One region of the Burkholderia sp. MSh2 genome, then DNA from elsewhere that is predicted to be linked to it. Evidence: riboswitches for the same ligand, from Rfam matches in the RefSeq annotation. Region 1 holds a riboswitch; the other holds the start of a gene.
The links. A riboswitch is a leader RNA that binds a small molecule or an ion and turns the genes downstream of it on or off. The one in region 1 is predicted to bind FMN.
Positions count from the first base shown of each region.

Region 2: another riboswitch for FMN. It lies ahead of ribB (3,4-dihydroxy-2-butanone-4-phosphate synthase); the one in region 1 lies ahead of GQ57_RS23860 (6,7-dimethyl-8-ribityllumazine synthase).

Region 1 is NZ_JPGM01000038.1:45,413-48,814, forward strand. It holds gene GQ57_RS23855 (sensor histidine kinase) at 1-587, opposite strand, end outside; gene GQ57_RS42020 (hypothetical protein) at 608-991, opposite strand; FMN riboswitch at 1,555-1,711, shown strand; gene GQ57_RS23860 (6,7-dimethyl-8-ribityllumazine synthase) at 1,778-2,287, shown strand; gene GQ57_RS40040 (adenylate kinase) at 2,499-2,996, opposite strand.
Region 2 is NZ_JPGM01000042.1:3,682-7,083, forward strand. It holds gene GQ57_RS25195 (HAD family hydrolase) at 1-531, shown strand, start outside; gene GQ57_RS25200 (hypothetical protein) at 630-854, opposite strand; gene ribB (3,4-dihydroxy-2-butanone-4-phosphate synthase) at 1,019-1,732, opposite strand; FMN riboswitch at 1,851-1,999, opposite strand; gene GQ57_RS25210 (helix-turn-helix domain-containing protein) at 2,184-2,870, opposite strand; partial or broken gene GQ57_RS25215 (MFS transporter) at 3,107-3,402, opposite strand, start outside.

The DNA.
Region 1 (3,402 bases):
CCCACCGGATAGAAATCGGCTCCGTAGTTCACGGCATAGTCGGTGGCCGCGAGCGAGTAGAGGGCCAGGCTGACGAGGCATTGCGCAAGCAGTTTACGGACGTCTCGCGCCTTCTCCCGCCGCCTTGCCTCGATCAGGAGCCAGGCGCTGCGGCCGGCCAGGAAAGCCGTCTGCACGACGTGCAACGGATGCAGGAATCCCGCCTTCGGATACGGGCCAAAGAAATGCAGGCGGAATCCATCGACGACATCATTGCTCGTGACCAGCAGCCCGGCCATCAGGACGCAGAGCCCGTAGGATGCGAACATGATCGGCCGCTCGCTCCGGCGCGACACGATCTCCGTGACGAAATGATAGAAGGTCGTCGGCAGGAACAGGATGAACAGATAGCCTGCCTTGACCAGCAGGTTGGCGACGTTCGCATCGGTCGTCTGGAACAGGAACGCCCATGTTCCCTGCCAGACGAAGGTCGACGCACACATCAACGCGAACGGGACGGACACGCGCGTGAGCCCCTTGGTGGCCAGCACGTAGAGGCCGAACCCGAGGAACAGGGCAGATATGAACGCGGGAAAGATCGAGTACATGATGCGTAAATCCACGATGTTCACTGGTCGCGCACCACTGAACTGTCTCGGCCGGTGCCTTTAACGAGAGTAGCACGCAGCCGTAGGCGAGCGAGCGCGGCGGGTTGGTCCACGGGGCCTCCGCGCATCACAATGGCTGGTTGCGCGCGTGACGATGCCGGATAGGATAGTCGAACGCCATCGCGATCGTGAAATGGTCGCCGATTTACATCCTGGCCGCTACAGGCGGTTTCCCCGTGTTTGCATTCGCCATTGCGATTGGGCGAGCTGTCGCAGTGGCGAATGTCGATCGCCTTGATGTAACGCAAGCTGCGGTCGATCGTGTGAAGCGGGAACGCTATCGAGACGTCAATTTCGTTCGGGAAAACTGCCTGGCGAGAAGGTAAGTCGATATCGATTTGCAAATGTATTTTCGAATCAATTGCATTGATGGAACATGAAATATCGAATAATCGGTTGACTCTATACACCTATCCGTGAATTCGCGTCCCTGTCATTATTGCTGGGGCGCGAAGGGGCCGCCTCGTTGCCGTGGGCGATGGTGGCGTTGGCGTTGCTCGCGCCGGCCGTGGCGCAGTCGGCCAGGATGCATGGGTTCCGGCCCGGCCGCCGGGGCGCGATGGTCTGACGGGAGGCATCTTCGGGCGATGCGGCGATGCTCTCGTGCTACGGAATCGCGCCAAGGAAACCTGGAGCGATCCGGGCGCGAGTCTTGCGGAACACGTGGCCGGAACCTGGCAGCGGCTTGCCATGAACCGGTTGCGCTTGCGTCAAGCCGATCACGCTTTGGGGCCGTCTGAATTTGCCGAAGAGCCCCGTTGATGGGCGGATGCAACTGGTGAGGCATGGAGCGTGTCAGCCGCCAGCCTGCAAAATCCAGGTTCGCGTGCGCGATCGTACAGGACGATCGAAGCCAGAAACAATCGCGGCAGGACTGTGGTAGATTCCGTCTGCAGCCAAGTGCTGCGAACGTTCTCAGGGCGGGGTGAAATTCCCCACCGGCGGTAATCGCGCGATTGCGCGTAGCCCGCGAGCGCTTGCCGGGGATGGTTGTCACGGCAAGGTCAGCAGACCCGGTGTGATTCCGGGGCCGACGGTTAAAGTCCGGATGAGAGAGAGCGGGGTTCGTTGCGTACGCAAGGTACGCGGCTTGTCCCTGTGCGCCCATTCAACTCACACAGGATCAGCCGATGACACAGATTTCCCACGTTTCCCCAACTGCCGCTCCCCGTATCGCTTTTGTCCAGTCGTGCTGGCACAAGGAGATCGTCGACCAGTGCCGAATCGCGTTTGTCGATGCACTGGGCCATGCGAACATGAGCGAAGCGGATTGCGATTTCTTCGAAGTGGCCGGCGCCTTCGAGATTCCGCTGCATGCCAAATTACTCGCGAAAACCGGCAAATACGCGGCCATCGCCTGCGCCGGGCTGGTTGTCGATGGCGGCATCTACCGCCATGACTTCGTCGCGCAAGCGGTGATTTCGGGTCTCATGCAGGTGCAGCTCGATACCGAGGTGGTGGTGCTGTCGGCGGTGCTGACGCCGCATCATTTCCATGGATCGGCCGAGCATGTCGGTTTCTTCCACGAACACTTCCTCGTGAAAGGCGCGGAGCTCGCGCGTGCATGCGTCGATACGATCGGCGCGGTTGCCGCGCTCAAGGCGGAATCCGCGGCCACTGCGATGAAGCAGGCCGCCTGACGCTTGCGCTGCGTCCTTGCCGAACGGCAGGGCGCGTGCCGCGGGGTGGTTTGCCCCGTGGCACGCATGGTGGCTTTGCTGGCGCGTCCGCGAAGCTGACGTCGATGCCGCGCTTCTGCAGTCGTTCGACGTATTCTCGAGCGGGCCTTCGGTACGTCGCGACCCTATGGACGCGATTCATTGCGCCGAAAATCGCAAACACGAGGGCAGGCTACGTTTCCAGGCGATCCAGGAACGCCATTATCGCGTCGCGTGATCCAAGAATTTTCTTGTCTGCCCCGTAGTCGCCAAACAGTCGCTGGTGGCCAATGTATGAACTTGGCCCTTGACGGCTTCGATACGTCGAAGCCCAATCCAGCAATGCGTCGAATGACGCCGCGTCTCCTCCACGACGCACGCCCCGTTGGCGAATGTTCTCGACGCATTCCGTTTCATCGGGACACAGCCAGATGAGTGCCGTGGAGTCGCTGCGGATCTCATTGACGAGCGAACCGTAAATTCCTTCTATCACCCAGCGGTCGGTTTTCGCGGCGTCTCGCAGCAACCGTATGGCCTCGTTGCGCTCGCGAGCAACGTTGTACCCGCCTGGAAGCCAATGAATCGAATCCAGATCGATACAGGGCGACCCCATGCGATTTGCAATGCGTTCGGCAAGCCAGCTCTTTCCCGAACCGGAATTTCCCACTATCAGTGTTCTAAGCAAATTCATGCGGAGACCTATCTCGTGTTGCGCAGTGGTTGCTCCCGGGGTATGCCCGGGGCCGGCATCGATGCGCAGCTTACTCGCGCGGGCGGTGGGACGCTATCGAATCGGTTCGAAGCGTGCGGTCGAAGGCCGCAACGTTGTCGGGTTATGTCGAGCGCTTACTCTATTCAGCGGACGATCGTTCCTGATGACCGCACTGAATACTGCGGGCTGTCGTACACGATGACCAGGGCGCGTGATTTCGCGAACAGGTTGACGTGGCGATTGGCGGGGCGGGGAGCCGGAAGCAGATCGGATTCCCTTTTTCAAGTAACGGCGGAATTGGTTGCGCAACGTGACGTTCTACCGTGTCGAACCTGCGGTGCCGCGACTCTGAACCAGACGAGGTGCGATTCAAGCCAGGCGTTGG
Region 2 (3,402 bases), on a different contig from region 1:
CTCGACGGCATCGAATCCCGCTTCGGCATCGAGATGCCGGCCAACTTCATCGAGACGATCGAGCACAACATCGAGGTCGCGCTCGCGCAATCGCTCGCGCCGATCAGCGGCGTGCGCGACGCACTGCTGAAGGTCAGCCTGCCGGCGGCCGTCGTGTCGAACAGCCGGCTCGTGCGCGTGCGCAATTCGCTGAAGCGCGCGTCGCTCACCGAGATCTTCGGCGAGCGCGTGTTCAGTTCCGAACAGGTTGCACGACCGAAGCCCTACCCCGACGTCTACCTGCATGCGGCGCAATCGCTCGGTGTCGCGCCGGCGCGCTGCGTCGTCGTCGAGGACAGCGTGTCGGGGCTGAATGCCGCGCGCTCGGCGGGAATGAAGACGATCGCGTTCGTCGGCGCGAGCCACATTCCCGACAACTACGCGGATGCGCTGCGTGCGATGGGCATCACGCGAATCATGCGCAAAATGGACGAGCTGCCGGCGCTCGTCGAAGCCGGCATGCGCGGCGAATTCGGCGACGTGCAGTCGTAAACGTCAGGCGACGGCACACCGTTGAACGACGTGCCGTCGCGAACGCAAGCCGGCCGGTCAATCGCCGAACGCGACCAGCCGGGCCGGGCTATCTGCGCTTAACGCAGCCACTCTCGCGGGATCCCGGACGTGCTGCTGCTTTCCGGGTAAAAGTAGATGAAATAGCGGCGGCGCGTGCCTTCGACGACCGGCCCGGCCGGCCATGCGGCGTCCTTGCCGGCCGCGGTTGCCGGATCGGGATTGTTCGCAGCCGCCTGGGCCAGGTTCGGGACACCTGCCCCGCCGCCGACGCATGCGCGTTCCGTTGCGTTGATTGTTCGCATGATTTTCCTACCTCTGTTGACTCGTGATCGACACCCGCGCGTGACTGCCGCGGGCTCCGGTGCAAGCGCAGCGGTACCGCTGCCAAGCCCGGCCGAGTATAGGTAGCGCTCCGGAAGCCGAATATCGCCGATTCTCCAGATTTGCGGCCCGCCCGGCACCGCGTCTACGCGTCGCTCAAGCAGCCCTCGCGCGCAGCCGCCAGCGCCTCGCGAAACTCGACCAGCTCCGCGATCGTCAGCATCGGCAGCCCGTGCCGTTTCGCAAAACGCTCGACGTCGTCGCCGCGCGTCATCGTGCCGTCCGGATTCATCAGCTCGCACAGCACGCCGGCCGGCTTCAGGCCGGCAAGGATCGACAGGTCGACCGTGCCTTCCGTGTGACCGCGACGCGCCAGCACGCCGCCCGGTTGCGCCCGCAACGGAAACACGTGCCCGGGGCGCACGATGTCGTGCGGCTTCGCGCCGTCGGCGATCGCCGCGCGGATGGTCGTCACGCGATCGGCCGCCGAAACGCCCGTATGCACGCCTTCGCGCGCCTCGATCGAGACGGTGAACGCGGTGCCGTTGCGGCTCTCGTTGGTCTGCACCATCGGCGGCAGGTCGAGCGCGCGCACCGTGTCGTCGGTCAGGCACAGGCACACGATGCCGCTGCACTCGCGGATCAGCAGCGCCATCGTCTCGGGCGTGATGCGCTCGGCGGCGACGATCAGGTCGGCCTCGTTCTCGCGGTCGTGATCGTCCTGCAGCACGACGGCGCGACCCTCGCGCATCGCGTCGAGCGCGGCGGCGATGCGCGGCGGCAACGGTTCGGAATCCAGCAACGGGAGATCGGCAAAGGCGTCGGCGGGAGCCGACGAAGAAACGGACATCAAGGACATGTGAAACGCTCCTCGCAAATACGATTTGGGCGAAAAACGTTTCAGGGCATTGCAAACAGACAGAACGGCAACCCGCTTCGCACGCATCGCGAAGCGGCCCTGGCGGACATGGCTATCTGCACATCTTCTCTCATCCGGACTGTGACCGTCGGCTCTGGCATTCGACCAGATCTGCTGACCCCGCGCGGTGGCGCGGGCGCTCGCGGGCTCGCCGGCTTACGCCAGCCTACCGCCGGTGGGGAATTTCGCCCCGCCCTGAAGACGCACTGTTTGCCGGACGGGGACGCCCCGTCATCGGCGGGCCAAGCATACATCAGCTGCGCACGCGGCGCAGCGGGCCACACATAAAACCTTACTGACGACTCCGTCTAACGGCATCGTCCGAATGGCCGACGGCCGCGTCGCGTCTCCGCCCGGGACAGGCGGCAACCGCCGTGCGCGGCCGCGTCGTTCAGCCGGCCGCGTGCGCGGCCGCGTCGGGCACGAGCCAGCGCGGCGGCACCTCGGGGCTCACCGTCACGCGGAACGCGCGCGCTTCGCTGTCGCCCGGGTTGCGCAGGTTGTACGGCTGGTCGGCGTCGAACACGATCGCGTCGCCGGTCGCGAGCAACTGGCGGCGGTCGTGCACGCTGACTTCGAGCGTGCCCTCGCTCACGACCAGGTTGACGGTCGTGCCCGGCGCGCGGCGCGTGCCGGGCTCCGTATGCAGCGGTGCGATCCGCAGCTCGTGGAATTCGGCCGCGGCCGGCTCGCCTTCGGGGTACAGCGCACGGGCCGAGAAGCGGCCGTTCGAGCTGACGACGCGCGACGCGCGCTCCGCCGCCAGATGCTCGAAGCCGTTCACCGCATGGCGGCGCAGAAACGCGGCAACCGACACTTTCAGCGCCGCGGCGATCTTGCAGAGCACCTTGATCGACGGCACGCTGCGCGCCGACTCGATCTGCGCGAGCATCGCGCGCGACACGCCGGACAGCCGCGCGAGCGCATCGAGCGACAATTGCCGTTCGGCGCGCAACCGCGCGAGATTCACGCCGACGACCTGTTCGAGAAGATCGAGCGACGCGGACGTCCGCGCTTCGGCGGCATTGCCGGACTCGAAAGAGGACACATCGCGCACCAGCGCCAGGGGTGAAGACATAGCATTGCCTCCGGGCCGCCACGCGGCCCTGCGTAGGGGGTAAGCCGGGATCGGAATCGGGTTGCGCCTGCAACGGCGCGTATCGAGACGCTATCACCCGGCCTGGCACGGGCAAACGAAGTTATCTTCACACCGTTATCAGCATCGCGGAGGAATGCGTTTCTCGCGAGCCTGTTCCCGCCGCTATCGCGTCGCCGTCGCGCCCGTGCGGCGGCGCCCCGTCGGCGGCGTGCCGCTCACCTCACGGCCGGCGCGGCGCCCCGCGCCGGGGCCCGCGCATCGAGCCGCATCGCGAACCACGTGACGACGAGCGCGGCGAACGTCACCGCGACGGCGACCCACGGCAGCGCATCGAGCGCGAAGCCGTGCGCGAGTGCAAGGCCGCCGAGCCACGCGCCGCCTGCGTTGCCGACGTTGAATGCGCCGATATTCAGCGTCGAGGCCAGATGCGGCGCGCTCGCGGCCTTCTCGACCACGCGCGCCTGCAGCGGCGGCACCGTCGCGAACGCGGCGATCCCCCACACGAACACGG